4 regions of the Pseudomonas sp. CFBP 8772 genome follow, and region 3 is predicted to be linked to each of the others. Evidence: predicted binding sites of a transcription regulator. Region 3 holds the regulator's gene; each other region holds the start of a gene.

Region 1 (5,411 bases), on a different contig from region 3:
GCGGCGATGACGATCACCTGGCCGATGATTCCGGCGGTTTTCGGCGATAACTGATCGGCCAGCATGCCCATGATGAAGCGCAGCACGGCACCCGCGAGAATCGGCGTCGCCACCATCAGGCCGCGTTGCTGGGTGGTCAGGTGCAGGTCGGCGGCAATCTGCACGGCCATCGGGCCAAGCAGGTACCAGACCATGAAGCTCAGGTCGAAATACAGAAACGCTGCGAACAATGTCGGTTTGTGGCCGGCTTTCCAGAAACTCGTGTTCATCTAACACCTCATCTGCAGGGATTCGTGTTCGGTGGAGGTGTTGCTCGCACCGCTACGGGTCAGGTCATGCAGGCGAAGCACCAGACCGGCACTCCACCCGCCTCGACGTGTTCAAGGCAAAAACGAAAAAACGCCGCAGCCCTGTGCGCTTGCGCGAAGGGGTGCGACGTCTTTGTCGTGAGTGGGCAACCGCCGTTGGCTACCTGTGAGGTGTGACTAGCAATACATGGGCCAAAGGTGCGCCGTTATGCAGGCCGAATGAAATCAGCGCGCGCGGTTCGGACATGGGAGGGCTCAGCCCAACAGTTCGCTCATGGCAATGATCTGCTCCGCCACCTGAATCAGTTTCTGCTGCCGGCTCATGGCCTGGCGTCGCATCAGGGTGTAGGCCTCTTCCTCGTTGCACTGCTTCATCTTCATCAACAGGCCTTTCGCCGTCTCGATGCGCTTGCGTTCGGCCAATTGCTGATCGCGGGCGTGCAGTTGCGCGCGCAGGTCCTGGTCGCTTTCGAAGCGGGCCATGGCGACGTCCAGAATCGGCTGCAGGCGTTGCGCGTGAATGCCTTCGACGATGTAGGCGCTGACCCCGGACTTGATCGCCTGGCGCATCACGCCGGGGTCGTGCTCGTCGGTGAACATCACGATCGGGCGCGGCAGATCCCGGGTCACCAGCACCACTTGCTCCAGCACATCACGCCCCGGTGATTCGGTGTCGATGAGGATCACGTCCGGTCGCACGGCCTGAACCCGGGCGGGGAGGTCGATGATCAGCCCGGATTCATCGATGACCTCGAAACCGGCTTCAGTCAGCGCCGCTTTCAGGCGACCGACTTTTTTGGGGGTGTCGTTGATCAGCAGGATTCGCAGCATGGTGGCGTCTCCTCAGCGATCGGCATGAACGAGGGCGGCATCGGCCAGCGCGTGCAGCTTGAAGCTGCGGGCATAACGCGCCGGGTCGCTGCCGTCCCACATCTTGCCGTCGATCAGCTGGCTGCTGCGCATGGGCGAGGACGGTACGGCGATGCCCAGTGCCTTGGCGGCCTCGCGGTACAGGCCGAGCTGTTGGACGCTGCGGGCGACGCCGAGGTAATCCGGGTCTTCGCGCAGCAAGCCCCAGCGGCGAAACTGGGTCATGAACCACATGCCGTCGGACAGCCACGGCATGTTGACCCGGCCTTCATCATGGAAGCGGATGGCATGGTGGTCGTGCCACCGGTTGCCGAGCCCGTCGTCGTACTCGCCCAGTAGCCGCGATTCGATAGCGCCGACGGGTGCATTGACGTACTCGGGGGCGCCGAGCAACTGCGCGGTGCTTCGGCGGTTGTCAGCGCTTTCTTCGATGAAGCGACTGGCTTCAAGCACGGCCATCACCAGGGCGCGCGCCGTGTTGGGGTATTGCTCGACGAATTCCAGGCTGCACCCCAGCACCTTTTCCGGGTGATCCGGCCAGATGGCCTGGGACGTCGCCAGGGTGAAGCCCAGGTTCTGCTGAACGGCGCTGGCACCCCACGGCTCGCCGACACAAAAGCCGTCGATGCGACCGGCCTGCAGGTGCTCGACCATCTGCGGCGGCGGCACCACCACGCTGTCGACGTCGCGCAGTGGGTGAATGCCCTGGCTCGCGAGCCAGTAATACAGCCACAGGGCGTGGTTGCCGGTGGGGAAGGTTTGGGCGAACGTGAGTTTTGGGTCGCTTTGGTGCGTGCGTCGATCGAGTGCATCAGGAGTGGTCACACCTGCGTCCTGCAGCGCCCTCGACAGGTTGATGCTCTGACCGTTCTGGTTCAGCCCCATCAGTACTGCCATGTGCTTCGCCGGCCCGGCCAGCCCCAGTTGCACGGCGTAGACCAGCCCGTAAAGGCTGTGGGCCGCGTGCAGTTCGCCGCTGACCAGTTTGTCGCGCAGGCTGGCCCACGATGACTGCCGGTGCAAATTGATGTGCAGGCCATAGGGCTGGGCGAAGCCTTGGGTCGCGGCGACGATGAGCGAGGCGCTGTCGGTGAGCGCCATGAAACCGAGGTCGACGCTGGCCAGCTCCGGTGCATCGCTGCCGTTGACCCAGGCCAGCGAGGGGGTGAGCGTGTCATTCATGAGTGCCATTCCGCGTGGAGGCCGACGCGCCTTTCAACGCTGCCGGTCGTCCAAAAAAAACGCCGCCTCGCCCCCTTGAAACCGGGGCGACAGCGACGTCATGTCCTGTGTCTCGCTCCGCCATTGGATCGAGTCGATGCAGGACTTAAAGCAAGCGATATGCCAGCGGCGAACAGGTCAGTCAGCAAAGTTCGCGACATGCCTCGCGCTTCGCCTGCACCGGCGTTTATAATCCGCCGCTGATCCCAGCCGCAATCGAGCCGCCCCCGCCCATGTATAACCTGGCCCGCCAGTTACTGTTCAAACTCTCCCCCGAAGCTTCCCACGATCTGTCCATCGACCTGATCGGAGCGGGCGGGCGTCTGGGGCTCAACGGCCTGTTCAACAAGGCGCCGATGCAGCTGCCGGTGACCGTCATGGGCCTGCGCTTCCCCAACCCGGTCGGATTGGCGGCGGGGCTGGACAAGAACGGCGCGGCCATCGACGGCTTCTCGCAGCTGGGCTTCGGTTTCGTCGAGGTCGGCACCGTCACGCCGCGCCCGCAACCGGGCAACCCGAAACCGCGCATTTTCCGTCTGCCCCACGCCGAAGCCATCATCAACCGCATGGGCTTCAACAACCTGGGCGTGGACAATCTGGTCAGTCGGGTGCAGGCCGCGCAGTACAAAGGCGTGCTGGGCATCAACATCGGCAAGAACGCCGATACGCCGGTTGAGCGCGCCGTGGATGATTACCTCATCTGCCTGGACAAAGTGTACGCCCACGCCAGTTACGTCACCGTCAACGTCAGCTCGCCCAATACGCCGGGCCTGCGCAGCCTGCAGTTCGGCGATTCACTCAAGCAACTGCTCGAAGCCCTGCGGGTGCGTCAGGAAGCGCTGACGCTGATCCACGGCAAACGCGTGCCGCTCGCCATCAAGATTGCCCCGGACATGAGCGACGAAGAGACCGTGCTGGTTGCCGGCGCGCTGCTGGAGTCGGGCATGGACGCGGTGATCGCGACCAACACCACCCTCAGCCGTCAGGGCGTCGAAGGGTTGCCCCACGGCGACGAGGCAGGCGGCCTGTCGGGCGCGCCGGTGCGCGAGCAGAGCACGCACATCGTCAAGGTGCTGGCCGGTGAGCTGGGCGGGCGCTTGCCGATCATTGCCGCCGGCGGCATTACCGAAGGCAGGCACGCGGCCGATAAGATCGCGGCAGGGGCGAGTCTGGTGCAGATTTATTCAGGCTTTATCTACAAGGGACCGGCGTTGATTCGCCAGTCGGTGGACGCGATCGCGTCGATGTCCCGCTGATCATCCAGACGAAAAGAGGGGTTCCGACTGGAACCCCTCTTGGGCCTTGGCCCGCCGCCCGGGTGGGGCGTGCGTGGTAATGGTGAAGCGATCAAGAATGTCGAAAAAGCTCTAGGTCAGGCTGTAACGTGAGGGTTGCGTCAGCCGACCGCGTGAAGTTCGTTGAGTCTGTGAATGCCCGCAGTGCCGGTCATACCGTCCCAGTTGTCGCCGCGTCCTTCTCGCCAGCCATTGATCCAGGCTTGACGCACTGACGGTAGAGTAAATGGGCAAAGCTCACGGGATTTACCGGATACGCCATATTGGTATCCGCGCGAAAATGCTCTTTCCATCGGATCACGCTTAAGTCTTCTCATAGGGTATTGCCCTCGTTTGTTGACTGTAATGTCCCTGGAGACCTCAGGTTGAGGTCCGGCAGAAAATCTTCTGCCGTTAGCGGCCCGCTGCCGGCGTCGCGGGCTTGATGCCACCGCCGTTGCGGCGATGACCTTGGGTGATTTCTAACCAATGAAAGATGCGCTGTGAATGATCGTTTTGTCATAAGAACGTAACCATTCAGGCATTACGACCATAAGCAATCACTCGTTTGACCAGTGTTTTTTGCGGGGGCCCCTTTTAAACGGGGCTTTCAGGTCGCAGTGCAAGTGTTTCGCAATTGAGAGTACTGGCGGTTTACGGTCAGAGGAAAAACGACGAAGGGTCAGCGATGTGACTTTTTATTGCAGCCGCCGTCGTGCTGGATAGTGTTTTTTTACCATCAAAACGTCGGCGCTCAAGTGCTGGCGGACCGTCGCACTCGAAATGTATCGGTGCGAGGGACAGGCACAAACTGTGTGCCGCGCAGGCGTCCTCCTTGAAAGGCGTCTGTTGGAATCGGGCCGGACAATGCGTTGTCCGGCCGCTATAGCCTTAGGCTCTGGAATACTCATGTCGGACCGTTACGAACTTTTCCTCACCTGCCCAAAAGGCCTCGAAGGCTTGCTGGCCGAGGAAGCCACCGCCCTCGGTCTCGAGGAAACCCGCGAACACACTTCCGCCATCCGCGGCACCGCCGACATGGAAACTGCCTACCGGCTGTGCCTGTGGTCGCGGCTTGCCAACCGGGTGCTGCTGGTGCTCAAGCGTTTCCCGATGAAGGACGCCGAGGACCTCTACCACGGCGTGCACGACATCGAGTGGGCTGACCATCTGGAAGCGGAAGGCACGCTGGCCGTGGAGTTCAGCGGTCACGGTTCGGGCATCGACAACACCCATTTTGGTGCTTTGAAGGTCAAGGACGGCATCGTAGACCGCCTGCGCACGGCAGACGGCGTACGCCCGTCGGTCGACAAGCTCAACCCGGATCTGCGCGTGCACCTGCGTCTGGACCGGGGCGAAGCGATTCTGTCCCTGGATCTGTCCGGACACAGCCTGCACCAGCGCGGCTATCGTCTGCAGCAGGGCGCCGCGCCGCTCAAGGAAAACCTCGCCGCCGCGATCCTGATCCGTTCGGGCTGGCCGCGCATTGCCGCTGAAGGCGGCGCACTGGCTGACCCGATGTGCGGCGTGGGTACGTTCCTGGTCGAAGCGGCGATGATTGCCGCCGACATCGCGCCCAACCTCAAGCGCGAGCGCTGGGGTTTCTCGGCGTGGCTGGGTCACGTGCCGGCGATCTGGCGCAAGCTGCATGACGAAGCGCAGGCACGTGCGCAAGCGGGCCTGGCCAAGCCGCCGCTGTGGATCCGTGGTTACGAAGCCGATCCGCGCCTGATTCAGC
Region 2 (5,411 bases), on a different contig from region 3:
AAAGCAGCGCGTGCATCCAATGCAACGATTCATAGCCCGCAAGCCTGATGGTGCTCACACCGGCCTCTTCCCGGCTGAAGCCGGTCCCACTAAAAGCAGCGCGTAGTTCCGTAGGACCGGCTTTAGCCGGGAAGCCTTTGATCTGCTTTTTAGCTCTGTCTTTGATCTTCAAACGCAAAAAGTCCAGACACCGCCAATCGCGACTTGGGTGCAGGCTGAACGCAGGTCTCGCGGAGTGGGCCGAGCCGCATGGATGCGGCGAGAGCGCCGTCAGGACATGGATGCCCGTTCGGCGCGGGCCCACGGAGCGAGACCGGAGTGAGGGAACCCCGAGGCACGAGGGGCCCAACCAGGAGCAGGCACCCTTGGTTACTTGGGGATGGTGCGACTTTCGACTTTTCCAAGTAACTCGCCGAAGGCGAAATGTCTGCCGTTAGGCAGACGCTCTTGACCTTCTCTCAGCCGCACCGCGCACTCGGGGACAGATTAATTTACGGTGAAGCGCTGTAAATAAATCAGTCCCCTAGACCCACCTCCACAACATCGCCCACCAGCCGAACCGGCCAGGTCCGCAGCCGCAGCGCTGCGTCTTCAAGGCACGTGCCATCCACCAGCCGGTAATGCTGCTTATATAGAGGCGAAGCGATCACAAGGTCCCCGCCCAAACTGCCGACCAACCCCCGACCCATCACATTCACCCCCGTCACCGGATCGCGATTGTCCACCGCAAACAACTGCGGCGCGCCGCCAATCGACGCCACAAAAAACAGCGCCACCTGCGCAGTGCCGACCAGCGCCACCACCCCGGAATTCAGCACCAGATCCTCACGTGCACACACCGCGCGCCACACCTGAGTCTTCGGCATATCCATCACTGCAGCATTGGCCTGGCTCATCGTGCAACCTCCACAGCAGCAATCAGATTCAACTCTTCAGCGCGAGCGGGACGACGCTGGCTGCGCTCCTTGACGAAATGAATGTCCGGGTCAGCGCCCTTGTCATTGACGAACGTGCGGAAACGCTTGAGTTTCTCCGGGCTCTTCAGCGCATTCGCCCACTCGCATTCATAACGGTCGACCACCAACTGCATCTGCGCCTCCAGTTCAGCTGCCAGCCCCAGGCTGTCATCGATCACCACGGCCTTCAGAAAATCCAGCCCGCCTTCGAGGGACTCGCGCCAGACCGACGTCCGCTGCAACTTGTCAGCGGTGCGGATGTAAAACATCAGCACGCGGTCGATGTAGCGAATCAGCGTCTCGTCGTCCAGATCGGTGGCGAACAGCTCGGCGTGGCGCGGGCGCATGCCGCCGTTGCCGCACACGTAGAGATTCCAGCCGTTCTCCGTGGCGATCACGCCGATGTCCTTGCTCTGGGCTTCGGCGCATTCGCGGGTGCACCCAGACACTGCGAACTTCAGCTTGTGCGGCGAGCGCAGGCCTTTGTAGCGGTCCTCGATATTCAGCGCCATTTGCACGCTGTCCTGAACGCCGTAACGGCACCAGGTGCTGCCGACGCAGGACTTCACCGTCCGCGTCGATTTGCCGTAGGCATGGCCGGTTTCAAATCCGGCGGCGATCAGCTCGGCCCAGATGTCCGGCAGCTCATGCAGTTGCGCGCCGAACAGGTCGATGCGCTGGCCACCAGTGATCTTGGTGTACAGGTCGTATTTCTTCGCGACCGCGCCAATGGCGATCAAGCCGTCGGCAGTGATTTCGCCCGCCGGGATGCGCGGCACCACCGAATACGTGCCGTTCTTCTGCATGTTGGCCATGAACGTGTCGTTGGTGTCCTGCAACGGCACCAGCGACGGTTCCATGATCGGCCGATTCCAGCACGAGGCGAGGATCGAGCCGACGGTGGGCTTGCAGATGTCGCAACCCAGATGGCCTTTGCCGTGGCGGGCCAGCATCTCGTCGAAGCTTTCAATGTTTTCCACCCGGGCGAAGGCGTACAGCTCCTGACGCGTGAAGGGGAAGTGCTCGCACAGGCTTTTATCGACGGTGACGCCGCGGGCGATCAGCTCGTGCTCGAACACGCTCTTCAGCAGCGCTGCACAACCGCCGCAACCGGTGGCGGCCTTTGTGCAGGCCTTGAGCCCGGCGAGGTCCGTGCAGCCGCCGTCGATGGCCGAGCAGATCGAGGCCTTGCTGACGTTGTGGCACGAGCAAATGGTTGCCGTGGCGGGCAGGGCATCGGCGCCAAGCGTCGGCGCGCCGTCGCTGTGGGGGAGGATCAGGCTGGACGGATCGGCCGGCAGCTTGATGCCGTTCTGCACGTATTGCAGCAAGGTGTCGTAATAGCTGTTGTCGCCCACCAGCACGGCGCCGAGCACCTTTTTGCCATCGGCGGACACCACCAGGCGGCGATAACTGCCGGTGGCCTCGTCGATAAACCGGTAGCTGCGCGCGCCCGTCAACGCGCCGTGGGCATCGCCGATGGAGCCGACATCGACTCCGAGCAGTTTCAGTTTGGTGGACATGTCAGCGCCGAAGAATGGCTCGGCGGTCAGGTCGCACAATTGCGCGGCGACGTTGCGCGCCATTTGATAACCCGGCGCGACGAGGCCGAAAACGCTGCCGTTCCAGGCGGCGCACTCACCGATGGCGAAAATGTCGGCGTCGCTGGTGCGGCAATGTTCGTCGATGGCGATGCCGCCGCGCGGGCCCAGCGCCAGTTCACACTGGCGGGCGAGGGCGTCCTGGGGGCGTATGCCGGCAGAGAAGACGATCAGATCGGTTTCGAGGAATTCATCGCCGGCGAAATTCATCCGGTAGAGGTATTCCTCCCCCGCGCTGATGGATTGCGTCGCGCGGGACAGGTGCACGCCCACGCCCAGCGCTTCGATGCGCGCCTTCAGGGCGGCGCCGCCGTGGTCATCCAGCTGCACCGGCATCAGGCGCGGCGCGAATTCCACCACGTGGGCTTCCAGGCCCAGGGACTTCAGCGCGTTGGCCGCTTCCAGTCCCAACAGCCCCCCGCCAACCACCACGCCGCGTTTCGCCTGGCTGGCGGCGGCGCGGATGGTGTCGAGGTCGTCCAGGGTGCGGTAGACCAGCCGAGAATGGCCTTCAGCGCCTTCGATGGGCGGTACGAAAGGATAGGAACCCGTCGCCAGCACCAGCTTGTCGTACCCGAAGCTGCCCTTGGCGGTGATCACTTCGCGCCGCGCCCGGTCGATTTCCAGCACCGGCACACCCAGGTGCAGCGCAAGCCCGGTCTGCTCATATAAAGAAGCAGCGCTCATCGCCAGTGACTCGGCGTCGCGACCGCCAAAGTATTCGGACAGATGCACGCGGTCGTAGGCGCGCTGGCCTTCCTCACCGAACACATGAATGCGATAGCGCTCGAGGGCGCCGGCGGCGATCAGTTGCTCGACGCAGTGGTGACCCACCATGCCGTTGCCGATGACGATCAGGGTTTGGACGTCGTTGAGTGGGGCGACTGTGGTGTTCATATCGAGTCCCGGCCAAGGCCAATCAGGTTTTTCGAAAGCAAAAAAAAAGGCGCCCGGAACCTCTCGGTTCCAGGCGCCTTTGCCTGTTCTTTTAGGGGTTGCCGCGCGACCACAGTGTCGACGCCAACCTGGTGAGCCCGACGCCGCGAACGGCTGGCGGTCCGCGTTGACCGGCCAGGGCTGCCAACCGCGTGTTCAGGCTGGACTTGATAAGAGACTTAGCAATGGCTGTGCCAGTGGGAATATCGACGCGTCCGCCCCGTTTCTTTCCGGCCAGATGCGCAGGTTTGACGGGCCAGAAGCGTGATCGTTATTCGATCTCGTCGCCCTCCATAGCGAACGGTTCCGGCTCGAAAAGGGTGCGATTTACACTGGTGCGCCCCACGGTGAAGCTCAACGCCCATTGATCGTGTGGGCAACTTTCGCTGAAACCGCCCGCTGCACGTTCCACGGCCAGGCTGGCCTGCTGTTTGCAATATCCTGTTCACAGGCAATCAACGCCGATTGCCATATTCACGACAAAGGCGCCGTGTGCTCTCCGTTTTCCAACGGATGAGAACAGGGCGTCTTTTTTTGCTTTCAGGAAACGGAATATGGCGAGCAGCAGCGTAAAGAGCGTGTGTCCTTATTGTGGCGTCGGTTGCGGCATCGTCATGCAGGTCGAGGACAACCGGGTCATCAAGGTCGTCGGCGACAAGACGCACCCGAGCAATTTCGGCCGACTGTGTACCAAAGGCGCCACCTGCGGCCAGGCGATTGCCGAGTCGGGGCGGATGGAGTCCGCCTACATCCGCCATCAGCGCAGCCACGAGCCAGTGCGCGCGGAAATGGACGCCGCCATCAGCGAAACCGCCCGGCGCTTGCGTGGGATTCTGGATCGCGACGGTCCCGGTGCACTGGCGTTTTACGTCTCGGGGCAGATGTCTCTGGAGGCGCAGTACTTGGCCACCAAGCTCGCCAAGGGCTTCGTGCGCACGGCCAATATCGAGTCCAACTCGCGGCTGTGCATGGCCAGCGCGGGCAGCGGCTACAAGCTCTCGTTGGGCGCGGACGGCCCGCCCGGGTCCTACGATGACTTAGACAAGGCCGACCTGTTTTTTGTGATCGGCGCCAATATGGCCGACTGTCACCCCATCCTGTTCCTGCGCATGATGGACCGGGTCAAGGCCGGGGCGAAGCTGATCGTCGTCGACCCCCGGCGCAGTGCCACCGCCGACAAGGCCGGCCTGTTCCTGCAAATCAAACCGGGCACCGACCTCGCGCTGCTCAATGGGCTGTTGCACTTGCTGGTGAAGAACGGCGACACCGATGCCGACTTCATTGCCTCGTTCACCCAGGGCTGGGACGTTATGCCCGACTTCCTCGCCGAGTACGCGCCCGCATACGTCGCGCAGATCACCGGCCTGGCCGAAGCCGACATTCGTCAGGCTGCGCGGATGATCGGCGCGGCGCCCGAGTGGATGAGTTGCTGGACCATGGGCCTGAACCAGAGCACCCACGGCACCTGGAACACCAATGCGCTGTGCAATCTGCATTTGGCGACCGGGGCGATTTGCCGGCCCGGCAGCGGTCCGTTTTCCCTGACCGGGCAACCGAATGCCATGGGCGGAAGGGAAATGGGCTACATGGGCCCGGGACTTCCCGGACAGCGCTCGGTGTTGGTAGACGCCGACCGCCGCTTCATCGAAGACCTCTGGCGCATCCCGGAGGGCAGCATCCCGCACATGCCCGGCGGCGGCACCATCGACCTGTTCGAGCAGATGCGCGAGGGCGTGATCAAGGCCTGCTGGATCATCTGCACCAACCCGGTCGCCAGCGTTGCCAACCGCACCACGGTCATCGACGCCCTGAAGACCGCCGAACTGGTCATCACCCAGGACGCCTTCCTCGACACCGAGACCAATCGCTACGCCGACATCTTGTTGCCGGGCGCGCTCTGGGCTGAGGCGGAAGGGGT
Region 3 (5,411 bases):
TACTTGCCGGCAACACCCACGAACTTGGCGGCGGCCCGGGCGTGCAGACCCAGCTTGTTGATGATGGTGATTTCTAGAGCGGGCATCGCGATGGAGGTCCTTTCAGCTTAGGTCGCGGTGGCGGACCTGAACATTCTTGAGCGATTGCTGCAGGACCTGACCCAGACGTTCGGTCAGGTAGACGGAGCGGTGGTGTCCGCCGGTGCAGCCAATGGCAATAGTGACGTAGGCGCGATTGCTGGCGGCAAAGCGCGGCAACCACTTATTGAGATACGAGAAGATGTCCTGGAACATTTCTTCGACGTCGGGTTGTGCTGCGAGGTACTCGGCAACCGGCTTGTCGAGGCCCGACTGCTCGCGCAGTTCGGGTTTCCAGTACGGGTTGGGCAGGCAGCGCACGTCGAACACCAGGTCGGCGTCCACGGGCATGCCACGCTTGAAGCCGAAGGATTCGATGAGGAAGGCAGTGCCCGGTTCGGGTTTGTTCAGCAGGCGCAATTTGAGAATGTCGCGCAGCTGATAGAGATTCAGGTGCGTAGTGTCGACCGTCAGATCAGCCAGATCGATGATCGGGCCGAGCAGGGTCTTCTCGTCACGAATGGCTTCGGCCAGCGAGCGCGTTGCCGTGCTCAACGGATGACGGCGACGGGTCTCGGAAAAACGCTTGAGCAGGGTAGGTTCATCTGCATCGAGGAACAGCACGTCGCACTGGATGTGGCGGGCGCGTACCTCGGCGAGCATGCGTGGGAATCGGGTCAGGTGACTGGGCAGGTTGCGCGCGTCAATCGAGACCGCCAGTAAAGGCTCGGCCAATTCGGTGTTGATCAGTGCGCGCTCGGCCAGCTCCGGGAGCAGGCCGGCGGGCAAATTGTCGACGCAGTAGAAACCGCTGTCTTCAAGGACGTCGAGGGCCGTGCTCTTGCCGGAGCCGGAGCGGCCGCTGACGATGATCATGCGCATGATCAGTGACCGTTCTGGACGTCGAGCACGACGCTGTAAAGCTCTTCGTCGGTTTTGGCGGCGCGCAGGCGCTTACGCACATCGTCACGGTCGAGCATGCTGGCGATCTGGCGCAGCAGTTCCAGGTGAGCATCGGTGGCCGCTTCCGGGACCAGCAGCACAAACAGCAGGTCAACCGGCGCGCCGTCGATGGCGTCGAAATCGATGGGTTTCTCGAGATGCAGCACAGCGCTGACAGGCGTTGTACAGCCCTTCAGGCGGCAGTGGGGAATGGCGATGCCATTACCGAAACCGGTGGAGCCGAGTTTTTCACGGGCAATAAGGCTTTCAAACACCACCTGTTCATCAAGATCGGGCACTTGCTTGCCGATCATGCTGGCGATGTTTTGGAGTACGGCTTTTTTGCTGCCGCCTGGCACGTTCACGAGTGAACGGCCAGGGGTCAGAATATTTTCAAGTCGGATCATGAGTGGGGAGTGTCAGCGAGCAGTCGCGCCTTGCAGCAGACTTTGCTGTTTTTCCTTATGTTTTTTGAGTTGGCGGTCAAGCTTGTCGGCAAGCAGGTCAATGGCTGCGTACATGTCGTCGTGTTCGGCGTTGGCAACCACTTCAGCGCCAGGAACGTGCAAGGTGGCTTCGATCTTCTGCTTGAGCTTCTCGACCTCCATCGTGACCTGCACATTCGTGATCTTGTCAAAGTGGCGTTCCAGTCGGGCGAGCTTCTCGCCGATGTAGGTACGCAGAGGTTCGGTCACTTCCAGCTGGTGTCCACTGATGTTGACTTGCATACAGCTTCTCCTTCGTTGCCAGTGCATTAAGAGGCAGGCGTAATGCCTGCCACTGGAACACTTTGACGTGTGACCTTTACATCAGTCGCTTGCGTTCGCTGGACGGCGAGATCCCAAGGGATTCACGGTACTTGGCGACTGTGCGACGGGCCACTTGAATGCCTTGTGCTTCCAGTAAACCAGCGATCTTGCTGTCACTCAACGGCTTTTTCTGATTTTCCGCAGCGACCAGTTTTTTGATGATCGCGCGAATCGCCGTGGACGAGCATTCGCCGCCTTCCGAGGTGCTGACGTGGCTGGAAAAGAAATATTTGAGTTCGTAGATCCCGCGTGGGGTGTGCATGAATTTCTGCGTGGTGACCCGGGAAATCGTCGATTCGTGCATGCCGACGGCCTCAGCGATGTCATGCAGAACCAGCGGCTTCATGGCCTCGTCGCCGTACTCGAGGAAGCCGCGCTGGTGTTCAACGATTTGCGTCGCCACCTTCATCAGCGTCTCGTTACGGCTTTGCAGGCTCTTGATGAACCAGCGCGCTTCCTGCAGCTGATTGCGCATGAACGTATTGTCGGCGCTGGTATCGGCACGACGCACGAACCCCGCGTACTGCGGATTGACCCGCAGGCGCGGCACGGATTCCTGGTTCAGCTCCACCAGCCAGCGCTCGTTGTCCTTGCGCACGATGACGTCAGGCACAACGTATTCGGCTTCACTGGACTCGATCTGCGAGCCGGGGCGCGGGTTGAGGCTCTGGACCAGTTCAATGACCTGCCGCAGGTCGTCTTCCTTGAGCTTCATGCGGCGCATCAGCTGCGCGTAGTCGCGGCTGCCCAACAGATCGATGTAGTCGCTGACCAGCTTCTGCGCTTCCGCCAGCCACCTGGTTTTGGCCGGCAACTGACGGAGCTGCAGCAGCAGGCATTCGCTCAGGTTGCGAGCGCCGATGCCCGCAGGCTCGAACTGCTGGATGCGGTGCAGAACGGCTTCGATTTCGTCCAGCTCGATATCGAGCTCAGGATCGAAAGCGTCGAGCAATTCTTCCAGTGTTTCGTCGAGGTAGCCCTGGTTGTTGATGCAGTCGATCAGCGTCACGGCGATCAGGCGATCGGTGTCCGACATCGGCGCGAGGTTGAGCTGCCAGAGCAGGTGGCTTTGCAGGCTTTCGCCAACGGAGGTGCGGGTGGTGAAATCCCACTCGTCATCGTCATTGCTGGGCAGGCTGCTGGCGCTGGTCTGATAGACGTCTTCCCACGCGGTGTCGACAGGCAACTCGTTGGGGATGCGCTCGTTCCAGTCGCCCTCATCCAGATTGTCGACGGTAGGCGCCGATTCCTGGTAGGTGGGTTCCTGAACATCAGCGTTGGGCTTTTGCTCTACGTTATCCGCCAAGGGGTCGGCGTTGTCGAAATCGTCGCCTTCCTCCTGCCGTTCCAGCATCGGGTTCGACTCCAGCGCCTCCTGAATCTCCTGTTGGAGATCCAGCGTCGACAACTGAAGCAAGCGGATTGCCTGTTGCAGCTGAGGCGTCATCGTCAGCTGCTGGCCCATTCTCAAGACTAGCGAAGGTTTCATGGCAGGGCTTAACACCTTATTCGCCGGCGCACTGCGCGCCATTTACTACCAGGGCGCCGAGGGCGCCAACTTAAGCAAATTATATGCCTGAAGCTGGAGGGTTTGCCTAGAGTGTGATGACAATTAAAAAACGAGGTCGGCGATAGGGCGCGTTGCGGCGTACCGCACAACCTCGTGTCATCACTGCGGTTACAGGCGGAACTCGTGACCCAGATACACTTCCTTGACCAATTGGTTGGCCAGGATGGATTCGGCGTCGCCTTCGGCAATTAGCTGCCCATCGTTGACGATGTAGGCGGTTTCGCAGATATCCAGCGTTTCACGCACGTTGTGGTCGGTGATCAGCACGCCGATCCCTTTGGCCTTGAGGTGGTGAATGATCTGCTTGATGTCGCCTACGGAAATAGGGTCAACACCGGCAAAAGGTTCGTCGAGCAGAATGAATTTCGGCGAAGTGGCGAGGGCGCGTGCGATTTCCACGCGGCGACGTTCACCGCCCGACAGGCTCATGCCCAGGTTGTCGCGAATGTGGGTGATGTGGAATTCCTGAAGCAGGCTTTCCAGCTCCTTGCGACGGGCAGTGCGATCGAGCTCCTTGCGGGTCTCCAGAATCGCCATGATGTTGTCCGAGACGGAGAGCTTGCGGAAGATCGACGCTTCCTGTGGCAGGTAGCCAATACCGGCGCGTGCGCGGCCGTGCATCGGCTGGTGGCTGACGTCCTGGTCGTCGATCAGGACGCGACCCTGATCCGCCTGAACCAGGCCGACGATCATGTAGAAGCAGGTGGTCTTGCCGGCGCCGTTGGGGCCGAGCAGGCCGACGATCTGGCCGCTCTCGATGGACAGGCTGACGTCACGTACGACCTGGCGGCTTTTATAGGCCTTAGCCAGATGTTGGGCTTTCAGCGTTGCCATTACTGGGCCTTCTGCTGGTCGGTTTTCTTTTTCGGCTGGATGACCATGTCGATACGAGGGCGTGGGGCGGTGACCTTGGTGCCATTGGCACGACCGGCGTTCACGACCTGCTTGACGGTGTCATAGACGATTTTCTCGCCTTCGGACGTGTTGCCGTCGTTGACTACTTTGGCCTTGTCGATCAGCACGATGCGGTTCTGAGCCGCGAAGTACTGGATGGTGACGCCCCAAGCCTGAACGATCGGTTTGTCCACCGATGGCTTCTGCTCGTAATAGGCCAGGTTGCCCACGGACGTGAACACGTCCACGTCGCCTTGCGGTGTCCGGGTGATGGTCACGGTGTTGCCGGTGATCTTCATCGTGCCCTGGGTGATGATGACATTGCCCTTGTAAGTGGCGATGCCTTGCTTGTCGTCCAGTTGCGCGTCATCCGACTGGATGTGGATGGGTTGATCGCGATCCGTCGGCAGAGACCAGGCGCTCGCGCTTCCCAGTGCTGCGCCCAGGCCGAGCAAAAAAGGAAGGGTTTTAACGAGCCTCATACTGTCCTCTTACGTTGGATAGCAGGTTCATCCTGCTTTCTTTCAGATACGCTTTCATACCCTTGCCGGTCGTTACACCGCCAAGGCCGTCGATTCTAACGGGTTGGGCAGTCTCCGCATATTGCTTCTGCGGGAATACAGTCATGCGGCTGCTGGTGATGATGGTGGTGCGGTTCTTTTCATCGGTGCGGTTGATGCGCACCGAGTCGATCAGCTCGACGTGATCACCCCCCGGCGACACTTCGGCGCGAACGCTCTGTACGTGCCACGGGAAGGTCGAACCTCGATACATCTGCAGCACCGGCGTGGTCATCAGGGTGACGTCGGTGGCTTTCAAGTGCTCGACCTTGTCGGCGGTCATGTCGTACTGCATGGTTCCGTCGGGCAGGTACTGAATGCTGTGGGCGTTGGTCGCGTAGTAATCGACAGCGCTTTCATCCACGGCAGCCTTGGGTTGATCGAGGAAGCTTTCCGGACTGATGTTCCAGTAGCCGACCGCTGCCAGCAGCAATGCCAGCACACCGAACAGCAGAAACGAACGAAACTTTTTGCTCAGCATAAATGCACTTCTATAGGTAGGCGGCATGAGCCGCTTCGAGGTTGCCCTGAGCCTTCAAGATCAACTCGCAGAATTCG
Region 4 (5,411 bases), on a different contig from region 3:
TATTGCCGAAAGGATCGATCTGCGCGCGCACCGGACGGGGTAACGCCAACTGCCAGCTCAGCACTTGCTGACGCTCGCTGTCGTGGGGGGTCAGACGCAAATACTGGATGCTGGCGCGGACCTGATCGTCGTAGTGATAAGTGGTCTCGTGGCTAATTGAGAGTCTCATGCAGCCTCCAGGTAAGAAGTGTGAATGACGCTACCCAGTTGGGCCAGAAGTGGAATGAATTCGTTCAACCACTCATGCAGGCCTTCATCGAGAATCTCGTCGATGCCGGTGTAGCGCAGGCGAGCGTCCAGCTCGGCGGCCAGACGCTGAGCGGGACGGCCATTGGCCCCGGGCAGACTGGCGAGAATGATGTCCAGCTCCTCCAGACACGCACGCAATGAGCGCGGAATATCCGCACGCAACAGCAGCAATTCAGCGACCTGACGAGCACCCGGTGCGTCGCGATAGACTTCCGTGTACGCCTCGAATGACGACAAGGCGCGCAACAGCGCACTCCATTGGTAGTAGCCGGCGGCGGAACTGTCTGCCGCCGCGTTGGCGGACGGGCCGCGCAATTCGAGCATTTCATAACGCGCATCGAGCATGCGCAGGGTGTTGTCGGCGCGCTCGATGAACGTCCCCAGACGGATGAACCGGAAGGCGTCGTTGCGCATGATGGTGCCGTAGGTCGCGCCGCGGAACAGGTGCGAACGCTCCTTGACCCACTCGCAGAAACGGCTCATGCCGTAGCGGCTCAATCCCTGCTCGGCGATGCCGCGAATTTCCAGGTAAGTGGCGTTGATGTTTTCCCACATGTCCGCAGTAATACGCCCGCGTACCGCATGGGCACTGGCCCGCGCCGCGCCCAGGCAGCTGAAGATGCTGGCCGGGTTTTCGGCGTCCAGCGCGAAAAAGTGCAGCAAGCGCTCGGCGTGCAGGTCGCCGTGGCGCTCCAGGTAATCGTCCAGGGTTCCGGTGATCAGCAGTGGCATGGCGATTTCATTGAGGCCATCCCCGCGTCCGTCCTGTGGCATCAGCGACAGCGAGTAACTGACGTCGAGCATCCGCGCGAGGTTTTCGGCCCGCTCCAGGTACCGCGACATCCAATATAAATCCGAGGCAGTTCTACTTAGCATTGGCAGGCATCCTTAATCCTCGACCACCCAGGTGTCCTTGGTTCCGCCACCCTGCGACGAGTTCACCACCAGCGACCCTTCGCGCAAGGCAACGCGCGTGAGACCACCGGGCACTACACGGGTTTCACGGCCAGCCAGGACGAACGGGCGAAGGTCGATGTGGCGCGGGGCGATGCCGTTCTCGACGAAGGTCGGACAGGTCGACAAACACAAGGTCGGTTGCGCGATATACGCGTGGGGCTTGGCTTTGAGCCGCGCCCGGAACGACTCGATTTCCGCGGCGGTGGCGGCGGGGCCCACGAGCATGCCGTAACCGCCGGAGCCCTGGGTTTCCTTGACCACCAGATCGCCCAGATTGGCGAGCACGTGGGACAGCTCTTCGGGCTTGCGGCACTGCCAGGTCGGCACGTTCTTCAGGATCGGCTCTTCGTCGAGGTAGAAACGGATCATGTCGGTCACAAAGGGGTAAACCGACTTGTCGTCCGCCACGCCGGTGCCGATGGCATTGGCCAGCACCACATTGCCCGAACGGTACGCGGACAGCAGGCCCGGCACGCCGAGCATTGAATCCGGGTTGAATGCCAGCGGATCGAGGAACGCGTCGTCGAGCCTGCGGTAAATCACGTCGACCGCTTTCGGGCCGTCGGTGGTTCGCATGAACACGCGGTCATCGCGCACGAAAAGGTCAGCGCCCTCCACCAGTTCGACGCCCATTTCCCGAGCCAGAAACGCGTGCTCGAAAAACGCGCTGTTAAAGCGCCCGGGCGTCAGCACCACGACGCTCGGATTATCCAGCGGGCTGGAGCTTTTCAGGGTGTCCAGCAGCAGGTTCGGGTAGTGATCGATCGGCGCGATGCGTTGCGCGGCGAACAGCTCGGGGAACAGCCGCATCATCATCTTGCGGTCTTCGAGCATGTAGCTCACGCCGCTGGGCGTGCGCAGGTTGTCTTCGAGCACGTAATACGTGCCGTCGCCATCACGCACCAGATCGACGCCTGAGATGTGCGAATACAGGTCACGATGAAGATTCAGGCCCTGCATCGCCAACTGGTATTGCTCGTTGGCGAGGACCTGTTCGGCGGGAATGATCCCGGCCTTGATGATGCGCTGATCGTGATAGAGGTCAGCGAGAAACATGTTCAGCGCCTTGACGCGCTGTATGCAGCCGCGCTCGACCACCCGCCATTCGCTGGCCGGAATGCTGCGCGGAATCGTGTCGAAAGGGATGAGCCGCTCGGTGCCCTGCTCGTCGCCGTACAGCGTGAACGTGATCCCGGCGCGATGAAACAAAAGATCGGCCTCACGCCGGCGCTGAGCGAGCAACTCAGGCGGCGCTTCGCCCAACCAGCGGGCGAATTCCCGATAATGCGGACGAACTATGCCGCCCGCATCGTACATCTCGTCATAAAAGGTGCGGATCATGCCGTACTCCTTGTCACCATGGACACCAGAGCCTTCGCAAGGCCCGTGCCATCGGCATAAACGCTTTAATATCAATGGGTTGAATTAAACAGCCGGAGCGTCCGCACCATTCCTGTGCACGATGCGCCCTAACCCGTTCCCCGGCGCTTCATGGCGAAGCGTCGTTCCGTTTGAAAATCTATCGCAGGCATAGCCACAGTTCATTTCCGCGCGTTACGCGCACTGAGCATAATCGCCTCATACCGCAGACCAACCCGCTGGATTCCACAAGGCGATTGGCTCAAAACCTGATTGGCAACGCCACCCGATATTCCCTTTCCGCCGCTCCCATGAGAGCGGCTTTTTTTTGCCTGCGATTCGGCTCGGTGCCTCTCCCGCTCCACTGATTTGCCGTGGAGCCGAGAGACGGCGTTCAACCGTGCATGCCCTGTTTTCGGGCCTGACTGTCAATTAAGCCCGATCAATGAAGGCGCTTGAGCTCCTGCTTGACGCCCCAGCCTTCAACCTCCCCGTCCAGACCGAAAATCGCGGTCTGGAAATCCTGCTCGAAGTCGCCTATCCCGTCGTAGGTCGCGTACATCAACTTGCTCAGTTCCAGGTGCCACGCACCGTCTTCCAGAGCATTGAGCTGAACATTGACTGACTCGCCACGAAATTTTTCCGCTGCCTGACGCGCCCGGTCCTCATCCGGAAAGGTGGCATAGAACTCGATGGGGTGAATGCGTGCGAAGTCGAAACCGCCTTCTTTCATGCAGCGCAGAACATGGCTGCTGACGTCTTCTTGATAGGCTGTGCTCATGAAACGTCCTCCTATGCAACGATAGATAGAGTTTCAACTATCCCGAAACACTCCCCGATGGCGAGGCGTGTAGCGGCAGGTCATCTGCCGCCCGGGACTCAAGCATGTCGCTGACAAGGCCGGTGCGTTTTACAAAACGGGCATACGTACGCGAGCTGACTCGGGTAGATGCTTCACCGACCTCACTGGCAGAGTACGCGCATTGATAGTGCGTTGCCAATTGGCAGGTTGGCGGGAAACCCAGGCTTTTTAGGGGGCTTCTACGATGGAGATGATCTGTACCGCGTTCTGCTCTTTGAGTGTCTTCACGGTGGGCTCGGCGGTGCGACCGTCGAGGTCGATCAGATCAAGATCACTGGCGACCGGAAACAGGATCGGACGGATTCGCTGCGCAGCCTCTTCATCACTGGGACGGTGATCGGATTCAAGATCGAGGGTTTGCTGCACACCGTCTTTGTCCAGAAACGAAATAGTCCACACTTTCATCAATGTCTCCTCAGTAAGGGCCGGACAACGGCCTAGTGATCTTGACCCTTGCAGCGCAACGACGTTCAACCCGAATCGTCAGCGCCCGGCTGACGTTAGCAGCGTGATGCCAACGATCCGCAGGCAAAAAAAACGCCCCGGTCTCGGGGCGTTCTTCATCAGGCTGCGGTCATTGCGGCTTGGCGTCTTTGACCCCTGCCGTGTTGTCCAGCAGGCTCTTGGTCGCGGTCTGCAGGAAGCTGTCGAGCTTCTTGCGCAACTCGGTGACGTCCGGCGCATTCGGCATCAGCTCGGCGTGGGGCTTGGTGCCCAACTCGTAGCTGTACACTTTCGGCTCCATTTCCTTGGGTTCGATCAGGATCCGGTTGCCGGTGACCAGCGCCACGGTCTGCTCGCTGCCCGATGGCTTGATCACACCGAAGCCTTCGTCGCCTGCCGGCAGATTGAGCAGGTCGCGGCCCCAGCACTGGTGCACGGTGTCGCCACCCAGGCGGCCCATGATGGTCGGGACGATGTCGATCTGCGTGCCGACGATGCTGCTGCGCTTGCCGAACTTGTCCTGAAGGCCCGGGGCGATCATCAGCATCGGCACGTTGAAGCGGCCCAGGTCCATCTCGGTGATCTGCTCGTTGTTGCCGAAGCCGTGGTCACCGACGACCACAAACAGCGTGTCCTTGTAGTACGGCTCTTTCTTGGCCTTCTCGAAGAACTGACCCAGCGCCCAATCCGAATAACGCATGGCGGTGAGGTGTTCATCCAGCGTGCCATGGCCGGTCACGCGCTCGACCGGCAGGTTTGCCGGCAGTGCGTACGGCGTGTGGTTGGACAGGGTCTGCAGCAACGCATAGAACGGCTTGCCCTTGGCTTCGCGGGCTTTCAGCTCTTCGGCGCCACGGTCGAACATGTCCTGGTCGGAGACGCCCCAGGTCGGGTCCGAGAACACCGGGTTGACGAAGTCATTGCGGCCAATGAAGTTGGTCATGCCCTGGTTGCTGAAGAAGCCCGACTGGTTATCCCAGGCGAAGTCACCGTTGTAGACATACACGTCGTCGTACTTGCGCGCGCTGAGCAGCTGCGGCAGACCGGACAGCTTGTGGCTGCCTTCCGGCGTCTGCATCAGGTACTCGAAGCCCGGCAGGTTCGGGAAGCAGGCCATGGTCGCAAACATGCCCTGGTGGGTGTGTGTGCCGTTGGAGAAGAAGCGATCAAACAGCAGACCTTCCTGGGACAGTTTGTCGAAGTAAGGCGTGATGTTCGACTCGTCGCCCAGCGCACCCACCGAATGGCCGGCGAAGCTTTCCATCAGGATCACGACGACGTTCTTGATCGGCAGCGTGTTGGCCGGCGGCGGCGTGAAATCGCGACGCACAGCGGCTTTTTCTGGATCGATCAGCTTGTCGTTGGCGGTCAGCAGCATGTCACGAACGACCTGCTGGGCTTCGGCCTGAGGCAAGGTCGCCTTCCAGATGTTGTCGCGGTCTTCGGACATCCGGCTCTTGGCCGCCGCGATCAGCGTCAGCGTGCCGTTTAGCCCGAGGGTGTTGGCGAAGTTGGAGTCAGTCGTGTACGCATCGCCCCA

The links. Region 3 encodes sigma-54, which starts transcription at its own class of promoters, with help from an activator protein. Its sites were predicted from a motif close to ANTGGCATNNANNTTGCTNT; they were not measured.
Region 1: IFT99_RS02000 (CmpA/NrtA family ABC transporter substrate-binding protein) is a predicted target of sigma-54. The motif match lies at 2,508-2,527, and genes of this name have one in related genera.
Region 2: nirB (nitrite reductase large subunit NirB) is a predicted target of sigma-54. The motif match lies at 3,673-3,692, and genes of this name have one in related genera.
Region 4: IFT99_RS19295 (circularly permuted type 2 ATP-grasp protein) is a predicted target of sigma-54. The motif match lies at 2,581-2,600, and genes of this name have one in related genera.

Annotation. Positions count from the first base shown of each region.
Region 1 covers NZ_JACYUI010000001.1:452,448-457,858, forward strand. The annotation lists gene IFT99_RS01990 (nitrate/nitrite transporter) at 1-269, opposite strand, end outside; gene IFT99_RS01995 (ANTAR domain-containing response regulator) at 564-1,139, opposite strand; gene IFT99_RS02000 (CmpA/NrtA family ABC transporter substrate-binding protein) at 1,152-2,360, opposite strand; gene IFT99_RS02005 (quinone-dependent dihydroorotate dehydrogenase) at 2,633-3,655, shown strand; gene rmf (ribosome modulation factor) at 3,796-4,011, opposite strand; gene rlmKL (bifunctional 23S rRNA (guanine(2069)-N(7))-methyltransferase RlmK/23S rRNA (guanine(2445)-N(2))-methyltransferase RlmL) at 4,583-5,411, shown strand, end outside.
Region 2 covers NZ_JACYUI010000004.1:25,897-31,307, reverse strand. The annotation lists gene nirD (nitrite reductase small subunit NirD) at 516-896, opposite strand; gene nirB (nitrite reductase large subunit NirB) at 893-3,454, opposite strand; gene IFT99_RS10010 (bifunctional nitrate reductase/sulfite reductase flavoprotein subunit alpha) at 4,048-5,411, shown strand, end outside.
Region 3 covers NZ_JACYUI010000005.1:212,986-218,396, forward strand. The annotation lists gene IFT99_RS12935 (HPr family phosphocarrier protein) at 1-86, opposite strand, end outside; gene rapZ (RNase adapter RapZ) at 103-960, opposite strand; gene ptsN (PTS IIA-like nitrogen regulatory protein PtsN) at 963-1,427, opposite strand; gene hpf (ribosome hibernation-promoting factor, HPF/YfiA family) at 1,440-1,748, opposite strand; gene IFT99_RS12955 (RNA polymerase factor sigma-54) at 1,825-3,318, opposite strand; gene lptB (LPS export ABC transporter ATP-binding protein) at 3,508-4,233, opposite strand; gene lptA (lipopolysaccharide transport periplasmic protein LptA) at 4,233-4,775, opposite strand; gene lptC (LPS export ABC transporter periplasmic protein LptC) at 4,762-5,334, opposite strand; gene kdsC (3-deoxy-manno-octulosonate-8-phosphatase KdsC) at 5,345-5,411, opposite strand, start outside.
Region 4 covers NZ_JACYUI010000010.1:49,535-54,945, forward strand. The annotation lists gene IFT99_RS19285 (transglutaminase family protein) at 1-169, opposite strand, end outside; gene IFT99_RS19290 (alpha-E domain-containing protein) at 166-1,125, opposite strand; gene IFT99_RS19295 (circularly permuted type 2 ATP-grasp protein) at 1,138-2,547, opposite strand; gene IFT99_RS19300 (ribonuclease E inhibitor RraB) at 3,008-3,346, opposite strand; gene IFT99_RS19305 (hypothetical protein) at 3,596-3,832, opposite strand; gene IFT99_RS19310 (LTA synthase family protein) at 4,002-5,411, opposite strand, start outside.